3 regions of the Pontibacillus sp. ALD_SL1 genome follow, and region 2 is predicted to be linked to each of the others. Evidence: riboswitches for the same ligand, from Rfam matches in the RefSeq annotation. Region 2 holds a riboswitch; each other region holds the start of a gene.

Region 1 (7,311 bases), 1.0 Mb from region 2:
TCTTCCTCGAGTACGTTCGACGTAATTTGTTGGACCGACACATTTTCCACATAATCTTCTTCAATTAGCGTATTTGTATAAGCTGCCACATCCTGAAAGTCATCGAATCGAACATAAAGAAGCAGCGATTGAGGACGAACATAGACGTAGCGCTCAAAGAATCCACGCTCTGGCAACAACGAGACCATTCGCTCAAGAAGTGAGACTGCAGGGAAAAGGTTGCTTTCTAATGCCTCAACAGAACGCTGCAATTCAAGACGATTGGTCTGAACTTCATCTTTCAGCGCTTCCTGATACTCCTGTTGCGCTACTCTCACTTGCTGAATTTGACTATTCACATCTTCTGCTTCATCTAAAGCTTTTTGCTTGTCCATGTAAAGGAGGAGCCAAATGAAGAGAATGGCAAGGACAGTCGCAAGAGCCATTAAATAAGGCACCAAATTTTGTTTCTCTTTCTGTTCAAGTAAATTTATTTCTACCTTCATCGACTTTCGATCCCCCTAACGTCTACCCGCCTATGGTTTCAGGGCTAAGCCAACGGACTCTGAATATCGAAATGGAATGACTCCGTCTTCGGCTATTGAAAATTCTTTAGAGTCTATCATTTTTACGTTCAACTGTAAATCGCGCTGGCACTTTTCATACACTTTATGTAACAAAGGAAAATCACCTGAGATTAATAGATTTGTAACAGCGGATTCGCCATTTGTGACAGAATAGCGATAGAAGTTCATAATGCGCTCGACTTCTCTCATCTGTTCCTCCATATAGGCCTCGATTTCTTGATCATCACCTGTAAAACGTACGTCTGTATCCCCTTCAACCGGTACTTCCCACAAGTTAGGATCTAATCCACTCTTCATGTAACGTGTAAATTGAGGATGGCAATTATGAAAAACCGTTAACACGACACCATCCAAATTCCACTGAAGGGACAGTAAATGATCCTCTGAACGGGCATGATCCAAATCATAATATAAACGGTATAAAGACAAAAAAGTCAGGTCCGCTACAGCTGGTTTCGTATTCGCATCTAATAGAACTGACTCAAAAGCCCGAACCCGTGATTCCGGATAGGCAAACAAGAGCACTTCGTTCATATTCGTCTTCTCTTCTAACACGACATAATCAAATACGGGCTCTTCAAAAGGAAGATGCAACCCTTCACCGATCTGCATATACAAGTATCCCTTTACCTCATCAGCCGTCTTTAAATCATTCGGAATATGAAACGGTTTAATAATAACGGAGGCATCTGGCACGCTAAAGTATACTTTCTTCTTACGCCACTCTTTCTCTTCAACCAACTCCTCAATAATAGAAGAGAGTTTCCTTGCATCCACGATCTTACCTTCTTCTATAATCCCACTTTCCAGATAACGTTCTCCGCAATCCACTATACCCGTTAGCTCCGGAGTGTCACATTCTATATATCGGAGTACATGGTCTTTAAATATAATGTTAATGCGCTCTTTTGACTTTCTAAGCTTGAACACACTCAGTCACCTGCCTTTCTGATTAGAATAAGTGAAGGTACCAATCAATAATAGGAGCTTTGAAGAAATAACTCGTTAAAGCACCTAACACAATGTAGGGTCCAAATGGAACTGGCTTTTTCCGATCAATCTTTTTAAACAAAAGCAACACTCCACTTATGAGAGATCCGTATAAAGTAGATAAGAAAAAAGCTAACAGCACTCCTGGCAATCCAAGCACAACGCCAATGACACCAAACAGCTTCATATCTCCACCACCCATACCGCCCTTGCTAGCAATAATAATGATGGCTGTTAAAATGAGACCTATCGCCCCTCCCGCTAACGAATCCCACCATGGGTCAAGAGGGGAAGCAATTCTACCAATAATGAGAAGCGGTAAGAAAAAGAGTAGGATTACATTAGGAATAAGCATATAGCTTAGATCGGTTACTGTAATAATAACGAGTAACGAAGTGAAAAGGAGTGCAACGATAAGTTCAGTGGAGAAGCCAAATCGTATAAAGCTATAAGCATACAAAAATCCCGTAGCCGCTTCGACTATCGGGTATAGGGGTGAAATACTCGTTTTACATTTGCGGCATTTGCCTTTTATGGTTATGTAGGAAAGTATCGGCACTAAATCATACCAGTTTAATGTGTATTTGCAATTTGGGCACTGAGATCTAGAACTCCTATTCATCTCTTTAATCGGTACTCTGAAACCCACCACATTAAAAAAAGAACCCAAAACCAACCCTACAGTAAAAACAATCGCATAACTGAAAGTATACAATTTATCTATCACCTTCTACTTTTTTCTAAAAGAAACACCCCTGTAAATACAGGGGTATAAATAAGTTATCAATCCGTAGTTGTAATCTTTGAGACATTATCTCTAATTATTTGATCTTTAGTTTTATATGCGGACTCACTTCCTAGTGAATATCCGTTTCCACCACTTACATATACACTGTATTTTTCGTCCCCATTAGTGTCAGTTTCTACTTTCACGCCACCAGTGAAGGTATTATTTTCTAAATAATCGTCAGAAGCCAGAGTAGCGAAAGATGCTGTAAAATCATAGTCATCTTCAGATAGCGCTTTTAATCGAGCTGCTTCCAATGCTTGTTCAGCACTTCTAACCACTGCATCTTTCTTACTATTCTCAATAACTCCAGCAATACTAGGCACTGCGATCGCCGCAATAATCCCTAAAATAACAATAACTGCAAGTAGTTCAACAAGCGTAAAACCTTTCTCATCTTTGTTCATCAATTGACGAAACTTCTTTAACATGAGTCTGTTCTCCCCTTTTTTATAATAAATAATTATGAAACTCTCATTACAAAAACGACCACACCATGAACATGTCTGTTGTTATGTACGGTCGGTTGCACTACTCGCTCCAGGGTGGCTAAGTGCCCATATACAGCCAACCTTTCGTCGCTTCCGGTGGTATCTTCATACGTGTAATCATCTACACCCATTATAGTAAATCCGTCTCATGATTACCACTATTATCTTATGAATTTAGCACATTTACCCAATTTGTTCAAAAATAGAGAACATTGGGATGGCAATGGCTGCTACAATCCCGCCGACGATCAGGGCAAGGAAAGCAATCATTATAGGTTCTATTAAACTTTTAATCCGATCTGTTGCGTAATCTAGCTCAGATTCATAGAAATCAGCCACTTTCCCTAGCATATGATCTAAAGAACCAGAGCTCTCCCCAACAGAAACCATCTGAGTCACAAGAGGAGGAAAGATCCAGTGCTTTTGCATCGGAGCTGCCATGGATTCTCCCTTTTCAAGGGATTTTCTTGTCGTTTTCAGGACCGATTCGACAACTTTATTGCCGACAATACGCTCTGTGATATAAACCGCTTGTAAAATCGGTACAGAACTATTAAATAATGAGCTCATCGTCCGTGTCATACGAGCTAATACCGCCTTTTGAATAAGAGGACCAAAGATAGGAATTCTTAATTTCACAAGGTCGAGTCCATAAGAGAATCGTGGGTACTGTTTCATATACTGAATTCCCCCATAAACAAGAAGTGGAATTACGATAAACAACCACCACATGCTCTGTGAAATTTCCCCTAAACTCATCACAAATTGTGTAATCGGAGGGATATCGCCTCCGAAGGACAGGAACATATCCGCAAACCTGGGCACGACGAAGCTTAATAAAAAGATCACGATCCCAATGGCAATAACCAACACAACGACCGGATATGCGAGAGCTGAAATGACCTTTTGTCGTGTGTCGTACTGCTTTTCATAATAACCAGCAAGCCGGTCAAGGATTTCATCAAGGTTCCCTCCAGCTTCACCGGCCCGAACCATATTGACGAATAAATCGGGGAAAATCTTGTGATGCTTTTCTGCCGCATCAGAGAAGGAAAGACCTCCTTCAAGATCTTCTGCTATTTGGGTGAGTGCTCGCTGAAGTGCTTTACTAGATGTCTGTTCTTTTAAAATATAAGTAGATTGAATGAGCGATATACCTGATTCAAGCAACGTCGCAAACTGGCGAAGGTAAATGACAAATTCTTTATTTTTCACCTGACTCCCTAGTTGTATATCTTTATACAAAATGCTGTTCAGCTCATTAATGGTTGCAACGGTCATCCCCTCTTCTTTTAATTTCCCAACAGCTTCTCGCTTAGAGTCAGCTTTTATACGTCCTTCCTTCATCTTCCCCTTAGGTGTACGAGCTTTGTACTTGAAGTAAGCCATTCTCTATTGCCCCCTCTCTTCTAAAAACGGGGCGGCCGCTTCTGTTGTGATAACCCCTTCCTCCACTAAAGCACGGACAGAAAAATCAAGAGTGTGCATGCCTTGGGCTTTGGACGTCTGAATGATATTAGGAATCTGGTGAATCTTCTCATTCCGGATAAGGTTCTTAACAGCAGACGTATTCATAAGAACTTCAGTAGCAGCCCGCCTCCCTTTCTTGTCCTTACGCTGAAACAAGCGCTGTGACACAATGGATTGAAGGACACTAGCTAACTGAATACGTACTTGCGTTTGCTGATTAGGTGGGAACACGTCGATAATTCGATCAATGGTGCTTGCTGCTCCGGTTGTATGAAGTGTCCCTAATACCAGATGTCCTGTTTCAGCAGCTGTAATAGCTGTCGAGATTGTCTCTAAATCTCTCATTTCTCCGACTAGGATGACATCAGGATCCTGACGCAAACAAGCACGTAAGCCATTGGCAAAGTTATTCGTATCGAACCCTACTTCCCGCTGATCGATAATGGAATACCGATGAGAGTGTAAATACTCTATTGGATCTTCGAGTGTAATAATATGTCGACGCATCGAGTTATTCATGTAATCAATCATGGATGCAAGCGTTGTTGACTTTCCGCTTCCTGTAGGTCCAGTAACGAGCACAAGCCCTTGAGGTTTCTCAGCAATTTCTCTTAATACATTAGGCATATGTAAGGCATCTAGTGTAGGGATTTCTGTCGGCACAATTCGAACAGCTAGTGATACACAATTCCGTTGGTGGTAAGCATTAATACGAAAACGTGACACACCAGGGATTCCGTAGGAGAAGTCGACCTCTCCTTTATCTTTAAACGTATCCCATAGTGTTTCTGACAGAATCGCTTTCGCCATCCCCAATGTATCATCTGGTCGCATCGTTTCTTTCCCGTACTGCTTTAAATCTCCGTGCAATCGAAAGATCGGAGGCACACCGACCGTTATATGGATATCCGAAGCTTTCAACTCAAATGCTGCCCTTAACAGTTTCTCAAATCGCTCTTTCATGAACACACCTCCTTACTCACTTTTAGCTACACGCAACACTTCTTCTGTCGTCGTATGTCCTTGCTTGACTTTAAGCAAGCCATCATCAACTAAAAAGATCATCCCCTTCTTCCAGGCGTACTCCTTAATCTGAGACATAGATCCGTTGTTCATCATCATTTTCCGAATCGTTTCATCAATGGTGAGCACTTCCTGAATGGCCATGCGGCCTCTGTAACCCGTATGCTGGCAACTATTACAACCTTCTCCTTTATAAACCGTTTCGGCCTTAAGCCCTCGCTTATGAAATAACTCTTTTTCTAGTTCAGTCGGTGTATAGGCTGTTTTACAATCACGACATATTTTCCGTACGAGCCGCTGAGCGACAATACCAGATACAGATGACATGACTAAGTAAGGCTCAACATCCATATCAATCAAACGAGGGATCGTAGCTATGGCACTGTTTGTGTGAAGCGTACTAAATACGAGGTGACCGGTTAAGGATGCTCGAATCGCAATCTCTGCTGTTTCTGAGTCTCTAATTTCTCCGACCATAATGATGTTCGGATCCTGTCTCAGGATTGAACGGAGACCAGCTGAAAAGGTGAGACCAATATTTGCATTCACCTGAACTTGATTGATTTTATCCAATTGATACTCAACAGGGTCTTCTACTGTAATAATATTGACATCGTCTGTGTTCAGATGATTTAAAGAAGCGTATAACGTAGACGACTTTCCTGAACCAGTAGGACCTGTAATTAAAACAAGACCTGAGGGCTGATTGACTAATTCGAGATAACGTTTATAGTTAATTTTGTTAAAGTCCAAGTCACTCAGTTTGCCCATTGCGCTACCGAGATTCAAAATTCGTATGACAATTTTCTCCCCATAAACGGTCGGCAAGGTCGATATTCGCAAGTCAACAGGGGTATGATCAATGAACGTCTTAATTCGTCCATCTTGAGGTAAACGAACTTCTGTAATATTCAAGTTAGCCATAATTTTCACACGAGCGGTCAATGAGTTTTGCATAGACTTTGAAAGTCCCTGTTCCGTTCGTAAGACGCCATCTACACGGTACCTGATTAGCACTTTCGTTTCTTGAGGATCAATATGAATGTCACTAGCCTTCATTTGAACGCCTGCTTGTAGCATTTGGTTTAATAACCTTATGGCCGGTGCATCATCAGGGTCATCTGACGGTTCTAAATCTTCCCCACTGTTTAAATTATAGTACTTGTTAATCGCCTGATAGATTTCGTCTTTTGTTGCGATTACAGGAGAGATTCGAAAACCTGTTGAGATTTGTAGGTCATCAATCGCATAGTAGTCCATCGGGTCATTCATGGCGACAACAATTTCATTCTCTTCTTTACTAATCGGTATTAAAATGTTTCGTCTGGCGAAATCTTTTGATATCAGCGACAGCAAATTCGTGTCGATTGGATATTGGTATAAAGAGATGTGAGGAATGCCTAGCTGAAATTCTAAAACTTCAATTAATTGCTGCTCGGTTATGTATCCTTTATCTAACAGCACATCTCCTAACTTTTGACCACTTTCTTTTGTCTCTAATGCTTCTTTAATTTGACCTTCATTAATCATGCCCGCTTCTTTTAACAAGTCACCCAGACGCTTACGTTCTGCCATTTTACGTTTTCCTCACTCTCTTCGTAAGGAAAATGCGAACCCTTATATCGAGTCCGCATTCCTTAACGTTATTCCCCTTTAGATGGACCTTCATCGGGACTCCATATTCCGTCTGTTCCGTCAGAATTTTGCCCTTCGTTATTATCGTCAGAATCTCCCGATAAACCTTCCTTTGATCCCTTTTTGGTTGTGGAATCATCCGACTTATTAGGATTTGTGTCATCTTCTGAACCATTTGAATTTGATTCAGAATCATCTTTCTCTTGATTATCTCCGTTACTACCTGAACCATTATCGTTCCCGGAGTCCGAGCCACTCTGGTCCGTGCCCCCGCTGTCTGAGGTAGCAGGTTCAACAGGCTCTGGACGCTCCTCTAATGTATGGACAGGAGCATAGTAATCCTGAGTAA
Region 2 (7,311 bases):
GTATCAATGTCTGGAATTAACGATCCGATCACAACAGCTGCAAAGAACAGAACTGTTGCAAACATCTTATTAGGGATTACGTCAAACATATTATATAACGTAATCGCACCGATCCCCCAAGTAATCCCCATTACTTGGTGACTAGACGCAACCACATGCATCCACCCTCTCTGATGTACTCTCTTTTCGCTGAACACCTGGTTACGAAATCCAATGTTACTCAATTTTAGAAAATAGCGCAAGACCAAACATTACCAGAATTACACTTTAGCGTACTGAAGGGTGTCAGACACGCGTCTTCGCTTTAAAGTGGTGACGCGTGTCTGACACCCTTCACTCCTTTACTGCATTAAAAAAGAACCTCTGTTTGAGGTTCTTTCAATGACTTAGATGGTTTTGGGTTGGCTCACTTGGTTGAGAGCTTGGTGAAGGTCTTCCCAAATATCTTCCCATGCTTCAAGACCGACTGAAAGTCTAACTAGAGAGTTGGTAATGCCCATCTTTTCTCTTATCTCTTCTGGCACGACAGCATGTGTCATGGTCGCAGGGTGTTGAATAAGAGATTCTGCATCTCCTAGACTAACAGCTTTTTTAATAAAGGTAAGGTGATTCAAGAATGCTTGTGCTTCTTCTTTACCGCCTTTTAATTCAAAAGAAATGAGCCCTCCTCCTTGTTTCATTTGCTTTTTCATAATCTCATAGTCTTCGTGTTGAACATCACCTGGATAATAGACACTGCTCACTAAAGGATGATCTTTTAAACGAGCAACGACTTTCTCCGTATTCGCACAGTGACGATCCATACGCACAGGGAGGGTCTTCAATCCTCTCAATAACAACCATGCATCGAATGGAGATATGATGCCCCCAATATCTTTCTGAGTCGTCATGGCCAATTGTTGAATGATGTCTTGTTTCCCTATTAGAAGCCCTGCAACGACATCGCCGTGGCCACCAATATATTTTGTAGCGCTATGAAGAACCAGGTCACAACCAAGCTCAAGCGGCTTTTGCAAGTAAGGCGTGGCAAACGTGTTATCGACTACAACTGGAATGCCTTTATCCTTTGCCACCTTGGTAACCATCTCTAAATCAATTAATTCCATTGTAGGGTTAATCGGTGTTTCGACGTAAATGCAACTCGTTTCCGGACGGATTAAATTTCGAATTTCTTCTTCCGTATCCATTGTAGAGAAAGACGTTGTAATATTGTATTTGTCTTCCATCATGGATAATAAGCCAAATGTACATCCATAAACCCCACGAGAACAAAGGATATGATCGTTAGCCTTTGTTAGACCGATTAATACAGCTGAAACAGCCGCCATTCCCGATCCAAATGCAAGGCCCGCTTCTCCCCCTTCAAGCTGAGCAATCCGATCCTCTAATGCCCTTACAGTCGGATTGCCTAACCTCGAGTAGACATAACCATCCTCTGTACCTGCGAATCGATTTTCCCCCTGCTCTGCACTATCAAAGGTAAATGTCGACGTTTGAAATAGCGGTGTCGTTAGGCTTCCTAAAAAATCTTTTGAGTCATAGCCTCCATGAATTACTTTCGTTTCAAAACCGTGCTCTTTCTTCCCCATCATGGTGTCCCCCTTTTTGCCTCTAAAGCCTTCTATTCACATCATATGAGATGTTGCCGAAAAATGAAAGCGTTTTCTTTTTGTTTTATAATGGTTTTGTTTCCGTTCGTTCACCCAAATAACAAAAAGGTTATAAGGAAGCCTTCTATACTACTACCTACCATAAGAAGAACTCGATTTGAACACCCCAACTCCTGTAGTCGGGACGACATGGCCATGCGTCGGGACGCGCGACCAAAGTGACGGGACGCCCAGGCCAAGTGTCCGGACGCGCGACCAAAGTGTCGGGACGACCGGGCCATGCGTCGGGACGCGCGACCAAAATGACGGGACGTACGAGCCATGCGTCCGGACGAGCGATCAAAGTGTCGGGACGCACGACCGAAGTGACGGGACGACCGGGCCATGCGTCGGGACGCGCGACCAAAGTGTCCGGACGTACGACCGAAGTGACGGGACGCCCAGGCCAAGTGTCCGGACGAGCGATTAAAGTGTCGGGACGTACGACCGAAGTGACCGGACGCCCAGGCCAAGTGTCCCGACGCGCGACCAATGCATCAGAACATCCCAAAACAAAAAGCGCAAACTGCCTCAAATAAGACAATTCACCTCTCCTTTCACTTTGCTAGGATTTCTCACCTAAGGCAAGACTGATTCCGATGATTCCTAACAATACTCCTTTTGCGACATTCAAACGTCTGCCTACTTGAGGGATTTTTGATATCCAATTTCCTACTTTCTCAGCAAAGAAACTTATAGTAGTGAAAATAATGAAGGCCTGTATTAGGAATAATACTCCAAGCCCGACCATTTGATATGGAACCTCCCAAGCTCCTTTTGAATGGTCAATAAATTGAGGAAATAGAGCAAGGAAGAAGAGAGAAACTTTTGGATTCAGGACATTCATAAGTACACCTCTTTTATAAAGCTTCTTATACTCAAGTGCTTGCTTAGATTCAACCCGAAGATCTCCTCCTTCTTCTTTGAACGCTTGCCATGCCAAATACAATAAATAAACCGCTCCAGCATATTTGACTACCATAAAAGCTAGCCCAGACTGATAGACAAGAGCTGTGATTCCAATAGCGGCTGCTAATGTGTGGACTAGTATCCCTGTACATAATCCAAATGTTGTAGCAATGCCTGCTTTTTTATTTTGAGAAATGCTTTGGGCTAACACAAATAGATTATCAGGACCAGGCATCAATGTAAGCACGACAGCAGCTCCTAGAAACGATAGTAAAAGATAAATACTCAAGTGAAACACCTACTTTCTTCTTTTGAATAGTATGTATGTAGGTTCTATATTAGCGGGTCAAAGATCATTTTGGAATACTTTTCTGCTACAGAGAGGAGAACAACATGGCTTATCAATGGGGTGTGGATTCTACACAAGAAGCCACAAAAGATTTATATGACTGTGTACTAAAGAATTACGGCAAGCCCAAATACTGGGGACGCTACCTATCAACTGTCCCTGAGGTTTCGGAAGGATTAACTGTCTCAGAAATTGAACGATTGCATAGTAGCGGTACGAAAGTTATGGCCATTTACAATAATTTCACAGAGGCCACAGGGTATAGGAAAGGAAAAGTCATTGCTCAAAACGCTGTTTTTCATGCCAGGCGTTTAAACTTCCCTAAAGGAAAGGTTCTGTTTGCGAACGTTGACAAGTCCTTTAAAGTTGATGAGTCGTGGATTCGAGGGTACGTGGAAGGTATGTACTCTTCAGGGTATCAACCCGGATTTTCTTGTAATCCTACAAAAGGAAAATTTAATGAAGCTTTTTGCAAGGCAGCCTCAAAGGATCATAAAGTGGCTGCACAGTCCGTCCTTTGCAGTGCAGAACCGGTAACCGGAGTTACAAGAGCACGTAAAGCACCGAAATATACACCTGCTAAACTTTCTTGCAAATCAAATGTATGGGGGTGGCAATATGGTCGTGACGCCCAAGCTTGCCCCATTAACACCAACCTCATAAATGACCGCCTTCTCAATTTATTATGGTAAAAAGGAATGAGGCTAAGGACCAATCGTTAAATGGTTACTTAGCCTTTTATTCGTACACCTCGCACATTAAAAATGTGAAGTTCGCTTTCAAGTTGTGTAAAAATTTAAATTATTAACCTTTATTTGCTAAGCAAATATTGCTATGATAATAGTACTAGTTCCTACATAATACGACAGGAAGCTTTGAAACCAATCTGTATTTGGGCGCTTATGGTTGGTCGAGCTAGTAGCGCAACCGGCCGCATTGATCTTATTCAATGGGGTTTTTTTAGCTTCAAAAGCCTTGGCATGAACATTGATTTATTTTCGTGATTTCGTTTCACCCTAATAATAGATTAATAGAACGTGATCCATCACAACCATTTGAACACGGGGGATTTTATGAATATTTTTGAACTTTTACAGAAAAACCGTTTATTTCACAATTATCAGCCCCTTCATCACCTGGCCGATGATGCTATTTATGGATATGAAGCTCTACTACGCTCCACTATTCAATCCAATCCTGAAACACTTTTTAAAATCGCTATGCAATCTAACATTCTCTACAAACTTGATACCATGTCGATCGAGAAAGCTTTCACGCATTATTCTAATCAACCTAACGATCAAAAACTATTTCTAAATATGTTCATGTCTACCCTTCTTCACCCCAATTTCATTCGATTTATGCATTCCATTCTAGAAGTCTCTTCCTCTCCTGCTCCATCTATCGTTTTCGAAATGAATGAAGCGAAGGAAGAGGAGGCCATGTGGGAGTCTCCCCTCCTTCCTATTCGTATTAACATGTTACGAGAGATGGGGATTAAATTTGCGATCGATGATTTCGGACAAGGGGCTACTTCATTAAAGAAAGCAGTTGAAATGGAACCAGAGTACTTGAAGCTTGACCGTTATTTTGCAACAGAATTAGCTACAAGTGATAAGAAGCAAAAACTGGTCTCCCTTTTCACCGATTATTTTAAAGGGGATACAACGGTCGTATTAGAAGGAATTGAGACAGAAGATGACCTTAAGTTAGCCAAAGAGATCGGGATTGATATAGCGCAAGGGTACTTTATCGGCAAGCCTCAAGCTCTTGTAGTCGGTTGAAAAATCCACACCATCCAAAAGACCACTGAATTGTCTTACCAATCAGTGGTCTTTGTTTTGGTTATAAAGCAGAGTTGCAGAAAGATCGAAGCTGAGACATAGTCCGTTGCTAGAAGAGTTCTTATGTGGAGGAATTAAAAATCAACAACCAACATGAACAGTGCCAAATTTATTGATCTTCCTGCAGTCTTCATCGTATAGTTCATCTCGCTCCACGGCATAGTAAATAATAGTACAAATGCCAAGGAGGAGCATGATGACACGTAAATCAAATGCCCATTTAGCCAATGAAAAAACCCTATGGATGAAGCAAACGGATTTGCCTGAGTTTGAATCGCTTAAAGAAGATATTCAAGTGGATGTGGGAATTGTAGGAGCAGGGATTACCGGTGTTACCCTTGCTTACTTGCTTTCTAAAGAAGGGATGAGTGTAGCTTTACTAGATGCTGATCGAATTTTACACGGTACGACAGGTCATACTACCGCAAAAGTTTCTGCTCAACATGACCTCATTTATGATGAGCTCATTCACCACTTTGGAGTAGAACAAGCAAGGAAGTATTACCGCGCTAATCAGGAAGCGCTAGAATTTATTCAGAACTTGGTAGAGAAGGACGAGATCAAGTGCCAATTCACAACAGAAGATGCTTATATTTACGGTATTAGCGAGGAAAATAATCACAAGATCGAACAAGAAGCGAAAGCCTATGAAATGCTCCGTATAGAAGGAGAAATCATTGATCGCCTTCCAATTGATCTATCTATAAAGAAAGGAATTGTAATGCGTAATCAAGCGCAATTCAATCCCCTTTCCTACTTACAACACTTAGTTAGAGAAATGACGAAAAGGCATGTCCGTATCTTTGAGCAGACTGTAGCTATCGATGTAGAAGAAGGAACCGAGCCTAAAATTGTTACAAAAAACGGAGCTAAAGTAACCTGTAAATCGATCGTTTCAGCTTCACACTTTCCTTTTTACGACGGTAAAGGCTTCTTTTTTAGCCGCATGTATGCTGAGCGTTCTTATATTGTAGCAGCGAAAACGGACCAACCTTTAGAGGGAATGTATTTAAGTGCAGATCAACCAAAGCGCTCTATACGAACGACATCCTTTAAAGATCAAACCTATCTATTACTAGGTGGAGAAAGCCACAAAGCGGGTCAGAGCAATTCTTCAAAACAACATTTTGATGCTTTAGAGAATTTCGGACGCAGGCATTTTGATCTATCTGGAACTTTACAGCAGTGGGGGGCACAAGACTTAATTACAATGGATAAAGTGCCATATATCGGCCATTTAACTTCCCGTCATTCTAATATTTTTGTCGCCACTGGATATCGGAAATGGGGAATGACAAACGGGACTGCAGCTGCTTTATTGCTTAAAGATCTGATTCATGAGAAAGAGAATCCTTATGAGGATCTGTTTACGCCTACACGTTTTTATGCTGACCCTAGCATCAAGCACTTCTTAACCCAGAATACGAATGTTGCTTCACAATTTCTAAAAGGTAAAGTAAGTTTCAATACACACTCTGTAGATGATCTACATCCTGGAGAGGGATCAACGATCATTCATCATGCTCAAAAAGCCGGTGCTTATAAAGATGAATCCGGAAACGTACATGTTGTCGATACTACATGTACACACCTCGGATGTGAAGTTGAGTGGAATGGAGAAGAAAAGTCATGGGACTGCCCATGTCATGGCTCACGCTTCTCCTATGATGGAACGGTCCTAGAAGGTCCCGCTGACAAGCCGCTAAAAAGATTAGATGAGTAATACAATCGGCCTTGCACATAAGAGTCTTACTGTTTAGTGTTGATTTGTTTCATATAAGGCGCCTTATGCGGAACACTTGGAGATGAGATATTTTAGTATGGATAGGCCCGTTACGTTTGATGAGTGCTTGGGCTTGCTCGGGGACAACTCGCTTTCCTGCAGGGAGCTGGGAAGCGAGTGGTTTCCAGGCCCACCTTACTCTGAACTAAAGCTAACGGAAACATTCTCTCAGCTTAGAGTCTTCAACAATCCTGACCTATTATTGAACAAGCTTGTTATAAAGAATAACAACATTAAACTTTAACAGAGCCAAGACAAAAAAGAAGCTGCCATATGGCAGCTTCTTTTTTACGAGATAAAGGTAGAGCTTAGAATGAGCGCTCTTCTTCAATCTCATGATATTTATCAAGAATGTACAACTTGCTTGGTTTGTGTTCTTGGGCCATTTCTTCTGCTTTCTCAATAGCCTTATCTTTCTTCTCATACTTGTCAGTCGGAGCTACGTCCTCCACTTTTACGTACCATTCTGTTGCATCTTTGTTGGGTGCTACTGTGTATTCTCTCATGTATATCGCTCCTTTTTTTGTGTTGGGTTATACCTATATGTTCCCAACCTCGAAGCGTATAAAACATCTATCCGAATAAATGAGTATGCTTTAGAAAATCTGCTATGCAGTAGCCCATTTACCTACGGTTTCTAGAGCGGATTGTTCCGGGAAATACTCAATGAAATAACGATAAAACAGTGCTTCTTGTTTACTACGGATTTCAACTGGAGCTGCTTCGTTCATACGAGCCAATTCTGAATCGGAGATTGTTTCATTGGCATAGGTTTCA
Region 3 (7,311 bases), on a different replicon from region 2:
GATGAAGGATTCCTTTTGGGGTTAAATCTTGTTCTGTGAGATGGAACTCGAATGTGCAGGGTGAGAAAAGCAAACGATTTAAAACCGCTTTTTCGCTTGTTGACGATTTAACTCGGTGGCTGACGCTCATAGCGATCCCTCCTTTTTATCGAATCATAGTAGTTTTATAGGAGGAATCAAGGGGTGAGTAAGGGTATTTCGCTTTTGAGCCCGAGCTCCAAATAAAAACTTAGTAGCAACTCCGAATGATTAAATAATAGAGATTTCAGCAATTGCTTAACATTCGCCTTATAATAGGGAAAACACTCCAGAGAGGAAGAAGTCTAGTGATAACGGATGGAATGTGTTACAGCTTAGAATGTCTTCTTGATCGGTTTAATCAAACTGGTGAATATGAGGAAGAGGTTCAGCGCGGGGAAGAGATGGTACACGCTCTTGAGAAAGAATCCAAAAACTTGCGCAAAACAGAGGAATGGAATGACTATTTCCAGGTTGTTCATGCGATAGAAAACTGGGAAGGGCCGACCATTCAAAAAGCTTGTGAATTTTCGAGGCGTTTGAAAAAGACTTGTTCAGGACAAGGGAATGTCGTGAGGAGGGTTCACAAAATTCAAAGTGTTTTGAATAGATGGTATGCCTATAAACGATCGAGAAAAATGCCTAAGAATACAACCCAAAGGACCATCCTCGTTCAGCAAAATCCTCCCAAATTATCCATTGCTTATAAAGAGTTCAGAAAGAAGCTGCTAGAAATGGTCAAAGTTTCAGAAGGGGTCTTCCACTCGTTTAAAGAGGATATAAAGAAAGAGAAAACCCTTGAAAAAGAAAGCTTGAATCGTGTCGGAGAAGCAATCATAAATCTGGAAAAGCAACTCCTCCGAGACAAATGCGACGCCATTACATTGTATTATGCGATGTTGTGGTATCGGGATTTACGAAAAGAGCGTCGTGAATTGAAAAATAATATTGAAATGTACCAGGATATCCAAAAATTCGATGTAGAACTCATCATGAAAAACACGGTTGATGATCTTCATAAAATCGATCGGTTTATACAAAACCGAACGGCTTATAATCGTCGTCTCGAAGAACGAATCAAAGAAACAAAAAAATATGCGTAAAATCGATAAGGTCGCGTTTTGTGTACAAGTGGTTGAGAGCAGGGATTTAGTTAGCGATAGGGCTAAATATACAAATTTCTGTTTGTTCTCGTCTTGCAAGTTGAATATTCTAGTTAAGGGAGATGTTGAAATATGAAAAAAGAATTAAGAAATAAGATTTTAGAAGAAAATAAATACAGTGATTTACTAAACCAAAACCCCCAATATAGACTGCAAGGTAGCAGAAACAAGAAGGTTATTGTTGGAGTTATTAAAGGTGATCCAGAAAATTATAATGAGGGGCTACACCATCTTAATTTTAAATCTTTCAACAGTTGGAAAGAAGCGTATCACTATTTAGAAGGTTAAGTTCTTGACGGAATTTTATTTTTATAGGAGATTTCAAAGAGCAATATACGTGGTTGATGGAGTTCTTGGAGTAATTCATATAAATACAAACGACTTTTCTTCGCCGTTTTAGAGAATGCGCTAAGAAAACGCGAAACAATATGCTTAGAGAAAAGGGTGGGGCATCGCATCCTTTTTTTTGTCGTACATACCTTTTTAAAAACATCGTTTTTTTACCCACAGCAGACAAAAATATGGTATCAACACCCCGTAAGACCTACCATTCTTTTTGAAAAAGGCAAACTGATCGAAAGGTCAGGACGCAAAGCCTAGAGACTAAGGGGAGACCTACGTTCGTCTGGCTACCAGAAGAATTTTTTCAAAAGGAGAGGTGATAAATATGAAAATGATCAAAAAGATTTTCGCAACAGGGTTAGCTCTATCATTGGCACTTTCAGCTTTACCTTCGTCGGCTTCCGCTCTGAAAAACGGATATGAATTCAAACTTGGGATGGGGGCTAAGAACGGAGGAATTGAACTAGGCAGATTAGACAGCTCTACACTTGTTCTTTACGGATATAAAGACGGATCAAGAGATAATATCTCAAAAGACGTCACGTATACGGTAGAAGATGAAAGTGTGGCTGTTTTACGGGAGTGCCTGGGAGACTGTATGGTTGTTGAACGAGTCGGACCAGGAAAAACGGAGATTAAGGCAAACGTGGGGGCATCATCTCCATCATTTATTGTAACGGTTCCAGAAATGGAAGCAGAAATCTACCCATCTGATTTAACGTTACGTCCAAATGTGAAAGAGGAATTTTATTTAATCGGGTCTTATCCTTACTCTTCGTTAGAGGAAGAAGTCACAGGACAGGCTACGTGGACTTCTTCCAATCCTTCTGTTGCTGCTGTTGAAATGAAGAACAACAGACCTGTTATAACGGGTAAAAAGGAAGGGAAGGCTACCGTTAAAGCGAAATGGGGGAACCATACATACGAAACGACTGTAATGGTTACAGGAACGCCTTATACAGGACCCGTCAAGGTCAACACATCAAGAGATGTGATCGATAACCTTCATACAGAGGAATTTTATGCGCAGGCTGAAGATAAGAATATAAAAGAAGAAACAAAGAAAGAAGTGGAGAAAGAAGAATCTAAAGCGAATGCTGATAAGAAGGCAGAAGTGAAAGATAAACCAACAGATGCGAAAAAAGAGGTTGTCGCACCAAAAGAACTGAAGAAAAAAGAGGAAGAATTGAAAGAACTGATTGCTTCCAATAAAGCATTGGCTGATCAAATTAGCCAAAATGAAAAAACAAAAAAAGAGTTGGAACAAAAAGTTGATCAAAAAGAATCGGATTATGAGCAAACGATAGAAGAACAAATTCAAAAAGAGAAAGAAAAGAACGAAAAGTATCAATCCACATTGAAAGCACAGGAAGAGGAAATAGGTGTTCTTAAAAAAGCGCTTCAGGCTTTCAATGACATGATTGAATCGATTCTGAGCTGGATTAAGGGATAAGAAAAACCGATGATTTCTCATCGGTTTTTTTGCATCAGACGACCTGTAAAAGCGGCGTTTCTTGTTTAGCAAGGACAGAAAAGTGAGATTTATACCATTCGTTTTGATCACTGTACTCAATGCCTAGGGTTGATCGTTCGCCATATATAATCATCATATCAGCTACTCTCGTTGCAGGATACCTTTGCTGTGATTGGAAATGAACCCCGTCCTCATCTACAACAGAAATCATGCAAACAACCGTGGTCATGAGATCAGCTCCCTCTTTTTGGTTTAGGGTAACACGAATACCAATCTCGCGAAAAAGAAAACGCTTTTTTTACACTTCTAATAAAGAAGGCAACACGGCATTGACAGCTTTTCGATTTTCCCACAGGAACTTCATTTGATCCTCTTCATACAATCGTTCTTCTCCCTGATCACAATATCCTTCCCCTTTTCCGTGCCGTGTCATGACGCCGTCCCTGTATTGCATGAGTGTCCAGGTTCCTCCTCGTTTTTTGTCATGAAAAACAAGGTAGTGTTTCTTTCCTCTCTCATCAAACGGGGTGAATCGAGGGAAGTCTTCTAACAAGAGAGCTATATCTTTTTTTGATTTGATTTTCATAGGCAAAACACCTCCACCTTTATCTTACTCGATCCCTTTTCATAAAAGAAGAGGAAAGATGCATAGGATAATAGGGGAGGTGTTGGTATGAAAGATATCAGACGGGCGTATCGGGAAAGGTGGTTCCAAAAAGGAAGGGAGCTTGGGTTCACGGATAGTGAGATTGATAAAATGGAACGATTGCTCCATTGTCTCTGTTGTTTTGTTCCTGCTGTAAGTCCGTCTTATTTTGATCCAGAACGAGAAATGAAGGAGTTGTTTCAGAACGACCGTGCGTTGTTCGGGCGTTTTTTCTATGCGGCTGTTCATGATTTAGGGTGTTTATCGGCGTTACGAGAGGAGGAAATTCCGATTGGGCGTGAATTTGAAGATTTTCCAAGGTTTATAGATTTAGTGCATTTTTTTTTAGAAAAGTAGATGACAAATTGAAATTCCTGATTATCATAAGGGTAATCAAAAACAAAAAGGGAGACAATTACATGATAAATCTGTTGAAACAAGCAAAGAACAAAACACGAGCGATCAAAACGCTCTTCACATACAGCAAGAAGGAACAAAAGATAATGAAGGTGTACAAAGAAGGTGATTTAAAGATGCTAAAAAAAGAGAAACAATTAGAGTCGGCGGAAACATTCATATACGACTCAAACATACAAAACTACTAAAAAGCGATACCCAACTATCGCTTTTTTCTTGTAAATAGAAAAACAAAAGCTGCCCTTAAGGCAGCTTTATTGCATTCAATTGTTCTTTGATCGTTTTGGCTAAGAAACGAGAGACCCGATAATCCACTGCATTCTTAAGCATCTCAAATATGCTGGTCAGGCTGCCTGTAAACGTGAAATCATCAGGCAGGCTGAAAAGTCTCGCTGTTTCTCTTACAGACAAATAACGGTGCTCTTCGGGATGAATGAACACATCATCCTGAACATGTGTGATGGTCGGAGCGAAATCGTCCCATTTCAGACGTTGGCAGTAGTTGTTGAACCGTTTCTTTTTCGCTCGGAGTTCAACAGGGACGCTTTGAATATTTCCACCTTGGGGAACATGAATCATTCGCGATAAAGTCTTTTCGGTTGGCTTGAAATATAAATCCTGACCGTTCACGCCAGCTGTTCCGTAAAAGGCGTCACGAACCGTGTTCACCTCGGTAAGATTCGGAAGCGTGATGGAAGGAATGGCGTCTTTCATGCCCAGGATAAAGGAACGCCTCCGTTTTTGTGGTGAGCCAAGTGATGTGGCATCGATGACGGAGCTCACAATATTAAATTCGCTCAGTCGTTCTTTGAAGCGCTTCAGTATTGCTCCTCCTTTGACCGTAATGAAGTTCGCTACGTTTTCAATCAAGAAAGATCGTGCGTTGCTCCATTTTATAATGTTAATGGTCTGTTCGACCATGGGGTGAAAAGGAGAGTCCCCATCTCTGAAATTGTCTTTTGTGTTAAGGGCACTGAACTTCACGCAGGGGATGCCAGCTGTGACAAAGTCCACCTGCGGAATATCGGACGCTTGAAAATCCAGAACATCCCGCATGATGATATGATCACCGATGTTTTGTTTATACGTTTCGATATGATAGTCTTTTAAAGCCTTTTTTTCATACCGATCGTTCGCGAAACGGATGTCGTACCCTTCATCTTTGAACCCTTTATCCAATGATCCGCATCCTGAGAAAAGGGAGAGCATTCCAATGGCTTTTTTCTTTAGCTCTCCTCTGCCATCCCCTTTAAACAAGTCGAAAATCGTCATTTGTTCAAAATTGCTTACTTTGGCAAGTTCCTGAACAGAAACCTTGTACGTTTTCTGTTCTCTTGCTTCCTCCAGAGAAATAACTGAAGCCTGAGGTTGTTTGACAGAAAACACGATGCTCCCGCGTTTGATTTCTACCTCGAATTCACTGTGACCTTCGAAAAATGATTGAATGTCACTCGTTTTGATATCAATGACAGGAACCGTCTTTCCAGTTTTTTGAGTCGTTTTAGCCACACGTCTTGTGCCATCGTGTTCAGTTGGAACAATCGTTATGTTTTTCCGAACAGGATCTACGCTGTATTTATAAGACTGCCCTATTCCGAAACCGTAGTGAGCTAAATATTTCGCTTCAATGTACAAACGGTTCTTAATTTTATAGAGTCGTTTTTTTATAGCGTTTTTCATCTTATCGTCCTCCTGGGATCTATTAGGTACCTCTTCATTATAGAAAATCATGGAATAAATGGGCGGAAATAGGATTGATTTTTATGGGTGGGCGAGCCTAACTAATGCGCAGAATCACCCTGCTGTGGTGTATAGTAATAATAAAAAGAGAGGAGCCATGACGTTGAAAAATTGGAAACAGGAAGCTGAAGTTTTGTTTCGTGATATTACGGATACCCACAACCTTGAAACAATGCTCCAATGGTCGGAGGATGTAACAGGAGGGGCACTTGCGAACTATGATCCCTCGAAGGATTTAGTGACATTGTTCGAAGTGAAAATAAAGCGGGCGATGGGTGAAACGGGGTGGATGTCCTACCCACGCATTCTTGTTGCGCATGAACTGGGTCATGCGTTTGATGAGAAGAACCGTGAGGGATGTACAATGTTTAACAGAGCGAATGCACGTTTAAATCGCTGCGCGGAAACAGGCCCTTCTTCGGATTCTTTTGCGAAGTATTACCGAAAATGGGCAGTTCGTTTGTTGGATCTAGAGGAAGAGGCTTGGAAGCATGCGGAACGGTTTTTAGGGGTAGCCCCCTTAGAATTCTCTCTTATAAAGGATACCTCTCTCTGTTCGTATAAAAAGACCGTCCCATTTCGGTATAAAGGATATCGGCTCGCGATGGATATTTCTGATGAGTTGGAGCGTTTAGTGGAAGCGGGAGGAGCGTCAGGGAATGACTTCAGAACACATGAGATTGGATTCATGAAATTTGAAAAAGAGAAACTCCTTGTATATCCTCATTCTTTAAAGAAGAGCAATCAATCACAGTTAAGGACAAAAACCTACGGAGCTTACAGCATACTGCATGAACACAGCAAAAAACGGGTGGGTGATTATGATGAGGAATACGAAAGACAGTACAGGTTCATGCATGATAAGCCGCAAGGGTTTGAAAAGGAGTTGGAAAGGTCGTTCGTTCGCATGAGAAAAAAGAGGGAAGAACAGATTGAGGAGATGGAAAGGCATTTAAAAAGGATTGAAGATACGTTTTTTGTGTACACGCGCTTGGTTAGAAACCGAACAGAACAGGATATCAGGGATACAAAACATCTCATGAAAAGGATGGAAACAATATCCTGAAGAAAAAGTCGCCCATACCAGGCGACTCTAAAAATAGGAGCTGACTTTGGTGGTGGCGGAACGATAACAGGGGTGGCAGAAAAACCAATAAAAACTTCCGTACGTATACTTCTTGGTATAGGTGTATGTTCCGCATCTGTCGCATTTTTGTGGCGTCATTTTTTTCACTCCTCTCTTTTAGAATTTATTCTCCATAAGGAACGGAAAGGGCGGTATAGCCCGCTTTATCCACAATGAGGGCATTTAGTTGACGCTTATAGGAACAACCCCCGTCGATTGCGATTCGGTTGTCCTCGAACGTATAAGGGGCATCAGAGTCGTGGAGAAAACAAACAGGGGTATGCCCGAAAATGATGGTTTTGTCGTGTGGGTTAGAGGATTTCCAGAAACGTTCGCGACTTGAAGTGAACCATGAATCACTCGAATTCTTCCAGTCTCGTAAATT

The links. A riboswitch is a leader RNA that binds a small molecule or an ion and turns the genes downstream of it on or off. The one in region 2 is predicted to bind cyclic di-GMP.
Region 1: another riboswitch for cyclic di-GMP. It lies ahead of IMZ31_RS13615 (pilus assembly FimT family protein); the one in region 2 lies ahead of IMZ31_RS18245 (EAL domain-containing protein).
Region 3: another riboswitch for cyclic di-GMP. It lies ahead of IMZ31_RS22640 (Ig-like domain-containing protein); the one in region 2 lies ahead of IMZ31_RS18245 (EAL domain-containing protein).

Annotation. Positions count from the first base shown of each region.
Region 1 covers NZ_CP062974.1:2,664,174-2,671,484, forward strand. Annotated here, with positions in the region: gene IMZ31_RS13600 (hypothetical protein) at 1-485, opposite strand, end outside; gene pilM (type IV pilus biogenesis protein PilM) at 516-1,496, opposite strand; gene IMZ31_RS13610 (prepilin peptidase) at 1,519-2,271, opposite strand; gene IMZ31_RS13615 (pilus assembly FimT family protein) at 2,340-2,774, opposite strand; cyclic di-GMP riboswitch class II at 2,855-2,938, opposite strand; gene IMZ31_RS13620 (type II secretion system F family protein) at 3,018-4,223, opposite strand; gene IMZ31_RS13625 (type IV pilus twitching motility protein PilT) at 4,227-5,267, opposite strand; gene IMZ31_RS13630 (GspE/PulE family protein) at 5,280-6,902, opposite strand; gene IMZ31_RS13635 (VanW family protein) at 6,971-7,311, opposite strand, start outside.
Region 2 covers NZ_CP062974.1:3,681,879-3,689,189, forward strand. Annotated here, with positions in the region: gene IMZ31_RS18225 (metal-dependent hydrolase) at 1-155, opposite strand, end outside; gene megL (methionine gamma-lyase) at 387-1,589, opposite strand; gene IMZ31_RS18235 (LysE family translocator) at 2,215-2,847, opposite strand; gene IMZ31_RS18240 (glycoside hydrolase domain-containing protein) at 2,952-3,599, shown strand; cyclic di-GMP riboswitch class II at 3,767-3,845, shown strand; gene IMZ31_RS18245 (EAL domain-containing protein) at 3,981-4,691, shown strand; gene IMZ31_RS18250 (FAD-dependent oxidoreductase) at 4,948-6,474, shown strand; gene IMZ31_RS18255 (DUF2188 domain-containing protein) at 6,843-7,040, opposite strand; gene asnB (asparagine synthase B) at 7,143-7,311, opposite strand, start outside.
Region 3 covers NZ_CP062975.1:636,358-643,668, forward strand. Annotated here, with positions in the region: gene IMZ31_RS22625 (apurinic/apyrimidinic endonuclease family protein) at 1-130, opposite strand, end outside; gene IMZ31_RS22630 (hypothetical protein) at 327-1,121, shown strand; gene IMZ31_RS22635 (hypothetical protein) at 1,254-1,469, shown strand; cyclic di-GMP riboswitch class I at 1,736-1,818, shown strand; gene IMZ31_RS22640 (Ig-like domain-containing protein) at 1,849-2,976, shown strand; gene IMZ31_RS22645 (hypothetical protein) at 3,011-3,226, opposite strand; gene IMZ31_RS22650 (hypothetical protein) at 3,296-3,583, opposite strand; gene IMZ31_RS22655 (hypothetical protein) at 3,671-4,000, shown strand; gene IMZ31_RS22660 (hypothetical protein) at 4,063-4,248, shown strand; gene IMZ31_RS22665 (DNA cytosine methyltransferase) at 4,304-5,740, opposite strand; gene IMZ31_RS22670 (hypothetical protein) at 5,904-6,866, shown strand; gene IMZ31_RS22675 (metallophosphoesterase family protein) at 7,051-7,311, opposite strand, start outside.